2 regions of the Streptomyces sp. NBC_00090 genome follow, and region 2 is predicted to be linked to the other one. Evidence: riboswitches for the same ligand, from Rfam matches in the RefSeq annotation. Region 2 holds a riboswitch; the other holds the start of a gene.
The links. A riboswitch is a leader RNA that binds a small molecule or an ion and turns the genes downstream of it on or off. The one in region 2 is predicted to bind S-adenosylmethionine.

Region 1 (7,043 bases), 2.5 Mb from region 2:
TGGCTCGGAACCGGGGGCGCCGGAAACCCCGTGGAGCCCCCGCCCCCGCGCCCCTACCCTGGCCCCATGGGCCATGCCAAGACCTCGTACGTCTGCCTGCCGTGCCGGGCCTCGTACAAGCAGCCGTACGACCGTGACCGTGAGCGGCGCTGCCCGCGCTGCGCGCGCACGCTCATCCACGTGGGATCGGCCTTCGCACCGCCCCGCCGCCGGGACACCTCGGCCTGGCGGGTGCTCTCGACCCTCCTCCACGCGGGCGTCCGCTTCCACAAGAGCTGCTGCGGCGGGCCGGGTTACCGGCCCCGGACCCTCTCCGAGCTGAAGGCGGACACGGCCGACGCCCGCGCCCGCGGCCTGGCGTTCCACAAGTATTCGGGCACCACCTGAGGCCCACCTGACACCCACCCGACACCCGCCTGAGCCCCGCCCGCGGCCCCGTCCTCACATCGACCGCAGATGCTCCGCCAGCCGGTCGTACTGCTCCCGCACCCCCGTCTCCATGCCCGCCGCCAGCGCCTGGTCCCTGATCTCGTTCGAGGGCCAGAGCGAGGTGCTGGTCAGGGCCGTGCCGCCGTCGGGGGTCGCGTCGAAGGTGAGGGTGACCCGGACCGGGTCGGCGTCCGGCATCTGCTCGAAGACCTCCGTGTAGTCGAGCCGTTCGGCCGGGACGACCTCCTCGTACGTACCGGAGAAGACGATCTCCTGGCCGCCCGGGGCGGTCTGGCCCCAGCGCCAGGCGCCGCCCACCCGCAGGTCGATGTCGACGACCGTCGTGGTCAGCCCCCAGACCCCGTACCACTCACGCACGTGCTCGGGGCGCGTCCACGCCGCCCAGAGCATGCCCGGCGGGGCGTCGAAGGTCCGGGTGATGACCAGCTCGCGATCGGCCGGCGTCGTCAGCAGCGTGACCATGGTCCGTTCCCTTCACGAAGGGCCCATTCCAGGATCGCCCCGCCTCTCCCCCACGTCACCTCCGGCGGAGACGCCCGAGGGCGGCACCCCCCTGATGGGGAGTGCCGCCCTCGGTCTGCTCTTCGCGTTCGGCTTGCGCGTTCAGCGATGAACCACCGATCCCGGAGGATCAGAAGTCCATGTCACCGCCCGGCATGCCGCCGCCGGCCGGCGCGGACGCCTTCTCCGGCTTGTCGGCGATGACGGCCTCGGTGGTGAGGAACAGCGCGGCGATCGACGCGGCGTTCTGCAGCGCGGAGCGCGTGACCTTCGCCGGGTCGATGATGCCCTCGGCGATGAGGTCGACGTACTCGTTGGTCGCGGCGTTGAGGCCGTGGCCGACGGGCAGGTTGCGGACCTTCTCCGCCACGACGCCGCCCTCGAGGCCGGCGTTGACCGCGATCTGCTTCAGCGGGGCCTCGAGGGCCAGCTTCACGATGTTCGCGCCCGTGGCCTCGTCGCCCGACAGGTCGGCCTCGAGCTTCTCGAAGACCGAGGAGGCCTGGAGCAGAGCCACGCCGCCACCGGCGACGATGCCCTCCTCGACGGCCGCCTTCGCGTTGCGAACGGCGTCCTCGATGCGGTGCTTGCGCTCCTTGAGCTCGACCTCGGTCGCGGCACCGGCCTTGATGACCGCAACACCGCCGGCGAGCTTCGCCAGGCGCTCCTGCAGCTTCTCGCGGTCGTAGTCGCTGTCCGAGTTCTCGATCTCGGCGCGGATCTGGTTCACGCGACCGGCGACCTGCTCGCTGTCACCGGCACCGTCGACGATGGTGGTCTCGTCCTTGGTGATGACGACCTTGCGGGCGCGGCCCAGCAGGTCGAGGCCCGCGTTCTCCAGCTTGAGGCCGACCTCCTCGGAGATGACCGTGCCGCCGGTGAGGATGGCGATGTCGTTCAGCATGGCCTTGCGACGGTCGCCGAAGCCCGGAGCCTTGACCGCGACGGACTTGAAGGTGCCGCGGATCTTGTTGACGACCAGGGTCGACAGGGCCTCGCCCTCGACGTCCTCGGCGATGATCAGCAGCGGCTTGCCCGACTGCATGACCTTCTCCAGGAGCGGGAGCAGGTCCTTCACGGAGGAGATCTTGGAGTTGACGATCAGGAGGTACGGGTCGTCGAGCGACGACTCCATGCGCTCCATGTCGGTGGCGAAGTACGCCGAGATGTAGCCCTTGTCGAAGCGCATACCCTCGGTGAGCTCCAGCTCCAGACCGAAGGTCTGGGACTCCTCGACGGTGATGACGCCTTCCTTGCCGACCTTGTCCATCGCCTCGGCGATGAGCTCGCCGATCTGGGTGTCGGCGGCGGAGATGGAGGCCGTGGAAGCGATCTGCTCCTTGGTCTCGACATCCTTCGCCTGCTCGAGCAGGGCGCCGGAGACGGCCTCGACGGCCTTCTCGATACCGCGCTTGAGGGCCATCGGGTTGGCACCGGCGGCGACGTTGCGGAGGCCCTCGCGGACGAGCGCCTGGGCGAGGACGGTGGCGGTGGTCGTACCGTCGCCGGCGACGTCGTCCGTCTTCTTGGCGACTTCCTTGACCAGCTCGGCGCCGATCTTCTCGTACGGGTCCTCGAGCTCGATCTCCTTGGCGATGGAGACACCATCGTTGGTGATCGTGGGGGCGCCCCACTTCTTCTCGAGGACGACGTTGCGACCCTTGGGGCCGAGGGTGACCTTGACGGCGTCAGCGAGCTGGTTCATGCCGCGCTCGAGACCGCGCCGGGCCTCCTCGTCGAACGCGATGATCTTGGCCATGTGAAGTGGTCCTCCCGGACATGGGGTGGATAACGCTCCAGGACCGCGCCGACGCCCGCGACGGACGGCCTCCGATACTCCGCGTGGTTCCTTGCCCCACCCGGCCGGCGGCCTCGTCTGCCCGATCCTCGTAGCACTCTCACCTTCCGAGTGCTAACGCCAATGATTAGCACTCGCCCTAGGAGAGTGCAAGCGACTCTCGACGATCGGGACGTACCAAGAGAGGTCGTCGGGGCGCGGCGGGAGGGGTCATGGGGACGTGGAGGGAGGGGACATGGGGGCGTGACGGGAGGGAGCATGGGGGCGCGGCGGGAGCGGTCACGGGGGCGTGGCGGGAGTAGTCATGGGGGCGCGGCGGGAGTAGTCATGGGGGCGCGGCGCGGCGGCAGTGGTCCGGGAACACGCGAGGGGCCCGCTTCCCCTCAGGGATGCGGGCCCCTCGACGGCGTTGCGTCGGTGGCCGATCGCGCCGCGCTCAGACGGCGAGCTTGACCATGTCCGCCTGCGGACCCTTCTGGCCCTGCGAAATCTCGAACTCGACCCGCTGCCCCTCTTCGAGGCTGCGGTAGCCATCCATCTGGATCGCGCTGTAGTGGACGAAAACATCCGCACCACCGTCGACCGCGATGAAGCCGTAGCCCTTCTCCGCGTTGAACCACTTGACGGTGCCCTGAGCCATGCCTAACTCCCCTATTACTGGCCCTTGCGCGGGACCGCACTTCGCGGACCCGGGTCAGACCCTGCGCCGGAACGCGTCGACCGCCGCTGAATGTATCTGCCCAACTGCCCTCTGCAACAGGTCATTCGAGCGAGAATTCTGGGCACGGCAGAAAGGGGAATTAGGGGGAATCCCTTGAATTACGGGGCAAGTCGGGCCCGGCAAAACGCGCAGATCGTACACAACGCGCACGCACTTTGGCTGCTTCCTGACGCGCAGGGGCGCATTCTCATATGCGCCCGGCATGAGCAGCGGAGGGGACTTCCCCAACTCTACCCCGCTCAACCATACAGAATTGCCCCTTCCGCTTTATGGCGCGGAAGGGGCAATTCAAGAAAGACGGGACAGACAACGACTCAGCAGCCGCCTGCGACCGCCGGGATGATCGAGACGCCCGCGCCGGCCGGGGTGGCCGTCTCCAGACCCTGCTCAAAGCGCACGTCGTCGTCGTTCACGTAGACGTTGACGAAGCGGCGCAGCTTGCCCTGGTCGTCCAGGACGCGGGCGGCGATACCCGTGTGGTTCTTCTCCAGGTCCGCGATGACCTCGGCGAGGGTCGCGCCCTCGGCCTGGACCTCGGACCGACCGCCCGTGTAGGTGCGGAGGATGGTGGGGATGCGGACGTTCACGGCCATGTCTTCGTACCTCTCAGAGGGCCAGGCCCGCGTCGCGGAACGCGTCCAGGCTCGGGCGGATGGTGGCGGTCGCCTGCGAGCTCTCGGCCACGGCGTCCAGGGTCTTGAGGCCGTCGCCGGTGTTCAGCACGACGGTGGTGAGGTTCGGGTCGATCAGACCCGCCTCGACGAGCTTCTTCGTGACGCCGACGGTCACGCCGCCCGCGGTCTCGGCGAAGATGCCCTCGGTCTGGGCGAGCAGCTTGATCGCGTCCACGACCTGCTCGTCGTTCACGTCCTCCACGGCGCCGCCGGTGCGGCGGGCGATGTCGAGGACGTACGGGCCGTCGGCCGGGTTGCCGATGGCGAGCGACTTGGCGATCGTGTTCGGCTTCTGCGGGCGGACCACGTCGTGGCCGGCCTTGAAGGCGGCGGAGACGGGGGAGCAGCCCTCGGCCTGCGCGCCGAAGATCTTGTACGGCTTGTCCTCGACGAGGCCCAGCTTGATGAGCTCCTGCAGACCCTTGTCGATCTTGGTGAGCTGCGAGCCGGAGGCGATCGGGATGACGAGCTGGTCGGGGATGACCCAGCCGAGCTGCTCGCAGATCTCGTACGCGAGCGTCTTGGAGCCCTCGCCGTAGTACGGGCGGAGGTTGACGTTGACGAAGCCCCAGCCCTCGCCGAGCGGGTCGCCGATGAGCTCCGAGCAGAAGCGGTTGACGTCGTCGTAGTTGCCCTCGATGCCGACGAGGTCACCGCCGTAGACGGCGGCCATGACGACCTTGCCCTGCTCCAGGTCGTGCGGGATGAAGACGCAGGAGCGGAAGCCGGCGCGGGCGGCGGCGGCGCCGACGGCGCCGGCCAGGTTGCCGGTGGAGGAGCAGGAGAGCGTGGTGAAGCCGAAGGCGCGGGCGGCCTCGAGGGCCTGCGCGACGACCCGGTCCTTGAAGGAGTGGGTCGGGTTGCCCGAGTCGTCCTTGACGAAGAGCTTGCCGGGGGCGACCCCGAGCTCGCGGGCGAGGTTGTCGGCCTGGACGAGCTTGGTCCAGCCCGGGTTCAGGTTCGGCTTCTCGGCGACGTCGGCGGGGACGGGCAGCAGAGGGGCGTAGCGCCAGATGTTGGCGGGGCCGGCCTCGATCTGCTTGCGCAGCGCCTCGGGGTCACCGGTGGGGAGGTCGTACGCGACTTCGAGCGGTCCGAAACAGAGTTCGCAGGCGAAGATCGGACCGAGGGCGAACACTTCACCGCATTCGCGACAGGAAAGCCCTGAAGCGGGACCGAGGTCGACGGTGGTGGCAGAGGCGACAGTCTGTGCAGCCATGGAGGCGAGGCCCTTTCTCCTCATCTTTCCCATGACGAACTTTTCGTCATGAGACGGATTTGGCACCTTCCCTAGCCGGGAGCCTCGCGCAAAAAAGCTGTGCCCGTCAGGGCTCCACCAGGGGTGGTGGCCGGGAGACGGGTGGGCGAGTAACCGACTGGAGGGTTGCCGGGGCTTCAACGGGCCGTTTCCCTCTGCCCCTCTGGATGAGCGGTATTCGATTGTGAAGCGCGCTGGACTTCGTTCCTGCGCTCCGACGCGGGCGGCACCCCGACGTGCATCGGGCATCCGCGTTGTTCAAGACTGTAACCGAAGGCCCTGGCGCTTGGACGGGCCGTCCGTACCGCGAGATGGAGATCACGTGCTGGAAGAGGTGGAGCGCTGGCTGGACCGGCGGTCCTGGTCCGTGGCTGACCGGCCGATGGAGCGGATCCTCGCCGCCAAGCGAAACACGAGGGTCAGCGTCGTGCTGCCTGCGCTGAACGAGGAGGCGACGGTCGGGGACATCGTCGCCGTGATCCGCCGCGAACTCATGACCGAGGCGGTGCCCCTCGTCGACGAGCTGGTCGTCATCGACTCGGGCTCCACCGACCGTACGGCGGAGGTCGCCGCGGCCGCCGGGGCCCGGGTGGTCGCGCGGGACGCGATACTCCCGCGGATACCGGCCGTCCCCGGCAAGGGCGAGGTCCTGTGGCGGTCGCTCATGGTGACGAGCGGGGACGTCGTGTGCTTCGTCGACGCGGACCTGCGGGACTTCTCGGCGGACTTCGTGACGGGGATCGTGGGCCCGCTGCTCACCGATCCCGGGATCGACTTCGTCAAGGCGACGTACGACCGCCCCTTCGGAACTGCGTCCGATCAGCTCGCCTCCGGCACTGCGTCCGACCAGCTCGCCTCCGGCACTGCGTCCGACCAGCTCGCCTCCGGCAAGACGCCCGGTCAGGGCGGTCGGGTGACGGAGCTGGTGGCACGCCCCCTGCTCAACCTGCACTGGCCGCAGCTGGCCGGCTTCGTCCAGCCGCTGGGCGGCGAGTACGCGGCGCGGCGCTCCCTCCTCGAACGGCTGCCCTTCCCCGTCGGTTACGGAGTGGAGCTGGGGCTGCTCGTCGACGCCCTGCACACCGTCGGCCTGGACGCGCTCGCCCAGGTGGACGTGGGCGTGCGCAAGCACCGGCACCAGGACGAGCGGGCGTTGGGCCGGATGGCGGCGGCGATCTACCGGACGGCGCAGCTGCGGCTCTCGCGCGGGCACCTCGTACGGCCGCGGCTGACCCAGTTCGAGCGGGGCGAGGAGGGGTTCGTCCCGCGGACGTACGAGGTGGACACGGAGGAGCGGCCGCCGATGCTCGACATCACGGAGTACGCGCGCCGCCGCGTGGCGTAACGCCCACTGATGATCCGTTTTGCCTACATTGCCCTTTTATGCGCTTCAGACAACAACACCAGGGCCGGGGGCGACGGCTGGGCGGAGTGGCGGCGGTCATCGGCCTCGCGGCGGCCTCGCTCGCGGTCTCGGTGGCCGGCCCGGCCGCGGCGGACGTCGTCGAGCCCTTCGGCAAGCGGTACGACGAATCGCTCTACGGCGACTTCACGACGCTCGGCAACACGGTCATGGGCTGCCCCACCGCCCCGGCGGACATGGCCGCGCGCTGCGCGACCGCGGCGAGCGGCCAGGGCTCC
Region 2 (7,043 bases):
CGGGGTGGGGATAGAGTGAAGGCTCCAACCGCGGCGACCGAGGGAGAAAGCCAGCCGTGATCACCGCGATCGTGCTCATCAAGACCAGCGTGGACCGCATCCCCGAGATCGCCGAGTCGATCGCGGCGCTCGACAGCGTCAGCGAGGTCTTCTCGGTGACCGGGACGTACGACCTGATCGCCATGGTCCGGGTGCCGCGCCACGACGACCTGGCGGACGTGATCCCCGGCAGCATCAGCAAGATCCCGGGAGTCGAGGCGACGGACACCCACGTGGCGTTCCGCACGTACTCCCAGCACGATCTGGAGGCGGCCTTCGCCATCGGGCTGGAGTCCTGACACCGCGCACGCGTCATGGGTGAAGGGGGCCTCCCGATCGGGAGGCCCCCTTCACCCGTACGAGTGAGTGATCAGCCGCGGTCCGGGACGCAGCGGCCGTCCTCGGTGCGGTACTTCCACTGCGCGCCGTCCCGGACGAGCTCCTTCACGGCGCCGACGAACCGCTCCACGTGCTCGTCCGGCGTACCGGCGCCGAAGCTCACCCGGATGGCGTTGAGGGACCGCTCCCCCGGCTCCGCCTCGGGCGCGCCGCACTCGCCCGGGTCCTGCGGGTCGCTGCCGAGCAGGGTGCGGACCAGCGGGTGGGCGCAGAACAGACCGTCGCGGACGCCGATGCCGTACTCGGCGGAGAGCGCGGCGGCGAAGTGGGAGCTGTTCCAGCCCTCCACGACGAAGGAGATGACGCCGACGCGCGGCGCGTCGTCGCCGAAGAGCGAGAGCACCCTGACCTCGGGGACCTCGGCCAGGCCCGCGCGCACCGTCTCGATCAGGTGCTGCTCACGGGCGACCAGCTGGTCGAAGCCGGCCTCGGTGAGCGCCTTGCAGGCGGAGGCGATGGAGTAGACGCCGATGACGTTCGGGGAGCCGGCCTCGTGCCGCGCCGCGGTGGTGTGCCACTCCACGTCCACGCCGCCGTCGGCCCGGCGCGCCACCTTGCGGGAGGCGCCGCCGCCCGCGAGGTAGGGGTCGGCGTCCTGGAGCCAGTCGGAGCGGCCCGCGAGGACGCCCGAGCCGAAGGGCGCGTACAGCTTGTGTCCGGAGAAGGCGACCCAGTCCACGTCCAACTCGCGTACGGAGACGGGGTGGTGGGGCGCGAGCTGGGCGGCGTCGAGGACGATCCGGGCGCCGTGGGCGTGCGCGGCGGCGGCGAGCTCCTTCACCGGCCACAGCTCACCGGTGACGTTCGAGGCGCCGGTGACGCAGACCAGGGCGGGGCCGTAAGGGTCGCGGTCGGCGAGCGCCCGCTCCAGGGTCTCGACGGCCTGGGCCGGGGTGCGGGGCGCGTTGAGGTACGTGACGCGGGCGTCCTTCCACGGAAGGAGCGAGGCGTGGTGCTCGGTCTCGAAGACGAAGACCTGGCAGTCTGCCGGGACCGCGGAGGCGAGCAGGTTGAGCGAGTCGGTGGTGGAGCGGGTGAAGACGACCTGGTCGCCGGGGCGGCAGTCGAGGAACTCGGCGACGGTGACGCGGCTGTTCTCGAAGAGGTCGGTGGAGAGCTGGGAGAGGTAACCGGCGCCGCGGTGGACGCTGCCGTAGTAGGGGGCGTACGCGGCGACGTCGTCCCACACCCGCTGGAGGGCGGGCGCGCTGGCCGCGTAGTCGAGCGCCGCGTAGGTCACTTCGCCGCCGGTGACGAGCGGGACGGTGACGTCACGGCCGAGGACGGGCAGCGGGGCGGCGCAGCAGGGATCGGCGGACTCGGTGGTGACGCACTCGGTGGCGGACCCGGTGGCGACGGTCGCGGCGGCGGTCTCGACGGCGGTGTTCGGGTATGCGGACATGGCGGTATCTCCCGGCGGGCGGTGCGGAATGGCTTCGGTGATCCCGTACGCGGCCGGACACGGCGGGGTACGGGTGATGCCTCGGAAGACATGGGGGTACGCGGAAGCGACCCTGATCCGAGGGTGAAGTGGGGGCGGATTCGCCCTATCGCATTCGCTTGCTCACGGAAAAAGCTCCTCGAGAGACCAGGACCCCTGGTGTGTCGAGGGGCCCGCGCTTGCCGTAGACCTCGCTGCCTACGGCCTGGTCTTCACCCGGGGCACCCCGCCACGGACGGAGGGTTGCCGGACAGCAAGCCGGGGCTTCGTAGCTGTCACTCATGACCTGCCCAGAAGTTATGCCAAGTGATCGCCCGGGCGCAACCCGTGTCCGGATCCCGGGACGCGAAAGGGCCCCGCCGCGGCGGGGCCCTCCGGTCGGAACCGCGTACCGGCTACGCGTTGCTGGCGGCGATCCAGCGCTCCAGCGCCTGGCGGGCGGCGCCGGAGTCGATCGACTCGGCGGCCTTGGCGATGCCGGCGCGCAACTGCTCCACGAGGGTGCCGTCGCCCGGCTCCAGGGCGGTGAGCGCCGCCGCCGAGTTCAGCAGCACGGCGTCCCGCACCGGGCCGGTCTCCCCCGCGAGCAGCCGTCGCGCGACGTCGGCGTTGTACGAGGCGTCCGCGCCGCGCAGCGCCTCCACGGGCACGATGTCGATGCCGACGTCCCGGGGGTCGAAGGCCTCCTCGCGGACGGTTCCGTCCCGGACGATCCAGACCCGCGAGGTGGCCGTGGTGGTCAGCTCGTCCAGGCCGTCGTCCCCGCGGAAGACGAGCGCGGAGGATCCGCGCTCGGCGAGGACGCCGGCGACGATCGGGGCCACCCGGGGGTCGGCCACACCGGTCGCCTGGGCCTTGACCCGGGCGGGGTTGGTGAGCGGGCCCAGGAAGTTGAAGACGGTCCGGATGCCCAGCTCCTTGCGGGCCGTCGCCACGTGCCGCAGCGCCGGGTGGAACTTCACCGCGAAGCAGAAGGTGATCCCCGCCTCCTCCGCGACCTCGACGACCCGCTTCGGGGTCAGCTGCAGATTGACGCCGAGCTTCTCCAGGACGTCGGAGGCGCCGGAGGCGGAGGAGGCCGCCCGGTTGCCGTGCTTGACGACCTTGGCGCCGGTCCCTGCGACGACGATCGCCGACATGGTGGAGATGTTGACGGTCTTGGCGCCGTCGCCGCCGGTGCCGACGATGTCCACGGAGGGGCCGGGGATCTCGATGGTGTTGGCGTGCTCGTACATGGTCCGGACGAGGCCGGTGATCTCCTCGACGGTCTCGCCCTTGGCCCGCAGGGCGACGACGAAGCCGGCGATCTGGGCGTCGGTGGCCTCGCCTCGGAGGATGCGGTCCATCGCCCACGCGGTGTCGTCGGCGCTCTGGTCGCGACCGGTGAGGAGACCGTCCAGGACGACGGGCCAGGAGCGGCCCGCCGCGGTGTCGCCTCCAGCGGGGTGCACAGCGCTCATGGTCGCTCCTCATGGCTGTCGCGTACGTAACAGGTAACTGCCCTCACCCTATCGATCCCCGGGGACGGCGAAGAGCCCCGTCCATCGGATGGACGGGGCTCTCGCTGTGGCGACCTACATCATCGGAAGGTCAGGCGATCAGTGGTGGCCGTGGCCGCTCTGGATCTCCTTGTACTCCTCCGCCGTGGGCTTGGCGACCTGGCTGTCGCCGCCGTAGTAGCCCTTGTTGAGCTTGACCCGGAGCTTCTCCATGGCGCCCACCTTGCGCTCCACGCCGTTCTCGTCGACGGTCGGCGGAAGCTCGGCGGCCTCGTACTGCTCGTGCGCCGTGAGGCGGTGCAGCTCGCCCTGGCTGAGCGGCTCGTGGACCTCGACGAACTCACCGTGCGGCAGGCGCTTGATGATGCCCGACTCGCGGCCGTGCAGCACCTTGTCCTTGTCGCGGCGCTGGAGGCCGAGACAGATCCGCTTGGTGACGATGAACGCGATGACCGGGCCGAGGAAGAAGAAGATCCGCACGAACCAGGTGATCGAGTTGATCGACAGGTTGAAGTGGGTCGCCCAGATGTCGTTTCCACCACCCACGAGCATGATCATGTACGCGGTGATCCAGGCGACACCGAAGCCGGTGCGCGTCGGAGCGTTGCGCGGGCGCTGCGAGATGTGGTGCTCGCGCTTGTCGCCCGTGATCCAGGACTCGATGAACGGGTACACCGCAATCGCGGCGAGCACCGCCGGGAAGATCGCCAGCGGGATCATCACGCCCAGGACCAGCGTGTGGCCCCAGAGGTTGATCTCCCAGCCCGGCATGACACGGATCAGACCCTCGGCGAAGCCCATGTACCAGTCGGGCTGGGCGCCGGTGGACACCTGGTCCGGTCGGTACGGGCCGAGGGCCCAGATCGGGTTGATCGAGGCGATCGCCGAGATGACCGCGATGACACCGAAGACCAGGAAGAAGAAGCCTCCGGCCTTGGCCATGTAGACCGGCAGCAGCGGCATGCCGACGACGTTCTTGTTGGTGCGGCCGGGGCCCTCGTAGTGCGTGTGCTTGTGGACGACCACCAGGATGAGGTGGGCGACCACCAGGCCCAGCATGATGCCGGGCAGCAGCAGCACGTGCGCCGAGTAGAACCGGGCCACGAAGTCGCCGCCGGGGAACTCCCCGCCGAACAGGAACATCGAGAGGTACGTGCCGACGACCGGCACGGACAGGATCGCGCCCTGCATGAAGCGGACACCGGTGCCGGAGAGCAGGTCGTCCGGGAGCGAGTAACCGGTGAAGCCGGTGAACATGCCCAGGAAGAACAGCAGGAAGCCGAACAGCCAGTTGATCTCACGCGGCTTGCGGAACGCGCCGGTGAAGAACACGCGCATCATGTGCACGAACATGCCGGCGAGGAAGATCAGCGCCGCCCAGTGGTGGATCTGCCGGATCAGCAGACCACCGCGCACCTCGAACGAGATGTGCATGGTCGAGTTGAACGCCTCGGACATCAGCTGTCCCTGGAGCGGGACGTACGGTCCGACGTACTCCACCTCGTTCATCGACGGGTGGAAGAACATCGTCAGATAGACGCCCGTCAGGATGATGATGAGGAAGCTGTAGAGGCAGATCTCGCCCAGCATGAAGGACCAGTGGTCCGGGAAGATCTTCCGCATGTTGGCCTTGGCCAGCGTGTAGATCCCCAGGCGACCGTCGGCCCAGTCCGCGACCCGCTCACCGGCGGGCGCCTTCTTCGTCGTATCGGTCACGGTGCTCATCCGCGCTCCCAGAAGGCAGGGCCGACGGGCTCGTCGAAGTCGCCGAGCGCCTCCAGGAAGCCCTTGTCGTTCACACCGATCCGCAGCTGCGGAAGGGCGTGACCGGCCGGGCCGAAGATGACGCGGGCGCCGTCGGAGAGGTCGAAGGTGGACTGGTGGCACGGGCAGAGCACGTGATGCGTCTGCTGCTCGTACAGGGAGATCGGGCAGCCCACGTGGGTGCAGATCTTCGAGAAGGCGACAACGCCGTCGTGCGACCACTCGAGCTCGCGCTTGTCCTTGATGTCCTCCGGCTGAATCCGGACGATCATCAGGGCGGCCTTGGCGATCTGGACCTGGAAGTCGTGGTCGTGCTCCGACATGCCCTCGGGCATCGCGAAGGTCAGCGAACCGACGGCGACGTCCTCGGGACGCAGCGGCTCGTGCGTGTTCATGTTGATGAGCTGCTTGCCCTTGGCCCACTTGGTGGTCCGGAGCTTCTGCTCGGGCAGCGGGCCCATGTCACGCAGCAGCACGACGCCGGAGAGCGGGACGAGCGCCAGCGCACCGAACATCGTGTTGCGGATGAGCTTGCGGCGGCCGAAGCCGGACTCGGCGGCACCGGCCGCGAAGTCCGCCATGACCTGCGCCTTGACCTCGGGCGACGCCGCGATCGGGTGACGCTCGTCGGCGACCTCGACGTCGGACATCAGGGTGCGGGCCCAGTGGACCGCCCCCGCGCCGATGAAGAAGAGGGCGAGGCCGAGGCTCCAGCCCAGGGCGAAGTTGAGCGAGGACACCCGGCCGAAGGGCCAGATGTACACGATCTCGTCGACCGGGAAGATCACGTACGAGGCGATGAAGGCGACCGTGGCCAGCATCGACAGCACGAACATGAAGGCGACCGCGCGCTCGGACCGGCGGGCGGCCCGCTCGTCGATGTCCTGGATGCGCGGCTTGTGGGGCGGGAGGCCCGGGTCGGCGAACGGGTCGTCGGCGACCTTCACCGCGCCGTGCGCGGTGTCCTGCCCTGCCGGCAGGTTCTCTTCTGGAATCTCTTGGCTACTCATGACTTCTTGGCCTTAGCGGTGTGGGCCGCGACCCAGATGGCAACTGCGATCAGCGCACCCAGACCGAAGACCCAGGCGAACAGACCCTCGGAGACGGGGCCGAGGCCACCGAGCTTGAACCCGCCCGGGTTGTCGGCCTTGTCGCTGTTGACGGCCTGGACGTACGCGATGATGTCCTTCTTCTCCTTCTCCGGCATGGTCGTGTCCGGGAAGGAGGGCATGTTCTGCGGGCCGGTCTGCATGGCCTCGTAGAGGTGCTTCGGGCTCACGCCTTCGAGGTTGGGCGCGTACTTGCCGTGCGTCAGCGCGCCGCCCTCACCGGTGAAGTTGTGGCACTGGGCACAGTTGGTGCGGAACAGCTCACCACCCTTGGCGATGTCGGCACCGTCAGGGTTGTACTGCCCCGCAGTCGGCGTGATCGGGCCCGCGCCGAAGGAGGCCACGTACGCCGCGAGCAGATCGATCTCTGCCTGCGTGTAGATGACCTTCTTCTTCGGGACCTGGGCGCCCGGCTGCTGGGCCGGCATACGACCGGTGCCGACCTGGAAGTCGACGGAGGCCGAGCCGACGCCGACGAGGGAGGGGCCGTCAGTGGTGCCCTGACCGCCGGTTCCGTGGCAGCTGGCGCAGCCGACGGAGTAGAGCTTCTTGCCCTCCTCGATTGCGAGGGACTGGGCGGTTTCATCGGCCTTCGCCGTGCCCGCGGGCGCGAACGCGGCGTACAGCCCCCCAGTGGCCGCCAGCGCGAGAAGTAGGACGACGACCGCCGCCAGCGGATGGCGTCGTCGTGCGGAGAGCTTTTTCACGGATTACCCCGGTGTCAGGATCTTCTGCGTCGATGCTTGCTGGATGTCTCGGTCCGCCGTGACGGCGGGACCGATTACTTGATCA

Region 1: linked by a shared signal. The riboswitch ahead of thrC (threonine synthase) and the one ahead of OG361_RS11150 (aminotransferase class V-fold PLP-dependent enzyme) in region 2 are both predicted to bind S-adenosylmethionine.

What each region holds. Positions count from the first base shown of each region.
Region 1 covers NZ_CP108224.1:5,000,917-5,007,959, reverse strand. The annotation lists gene OG361_RS22430 (deoxyxylulose-5-phosphate synthase) at 67-387, shown strand; gene OG361_RS22425 (SRPBCC domain-containing protein) at 442-912, opposite strand; gene groL (chaperonin GroEL) at 1,082-2,710, opposite strand; gene OG361_RS22415 (cold-shock protein) at 3,186-3,389, opposite strand; gene OG361_RS22410 (MoaD/ThiS family protein) at 3,785-4,063, opposite strand; gene thrC (threonine synthase) at 4,077-5,387, opposite strand; SAM riboswitch class I at 5,381-5,576, opposite strand; gene OG361_RS22400 (glucosyl-3-phosphoglycerate synthase) at 5,725-6,747, shown strand; gene OG361_RS22395 (hypothetical protein) at 6,786-7,043, shown strand, end outside.
Region 2 covers NZ_CP108224.1:2,520,772-2,527,814, forward strand. The annotation lists gene OG361_RS11140 (rhomboid family intramembrane serine protease) at 1-60, shown strand, start outside; gene OG361_RS11145 (Lrp/AsnC family transcriptional regulator) at 57-338, shown strand; gene OG361_RS11150 (aminotransferase class V-fold PLP-dependent enzyme) at 410-1,840, opposite strand; SAM riboswitch class IV at 2,050-2,166, opposite strand; gene trpD (anthranilate phosphoribosyltransferase) at 2,275-3,339, opposite strand; gene OG361_RS11160 (cytochrome bc complex cytochrome b subunit) at 3,478-5,103, opposite strand; gene OG361_RS11165 (Rieske 2Fe-2S domain-containing protein) at 5,100-6,152, opposite strand; gene OG361_RS11170 (c-type cytochrome) at 6,149-6,958, opposite strand; gene OG361_RS11175 (heme-copper oxidase subunit III) at 7,033-7,043, opposite strand, start outside.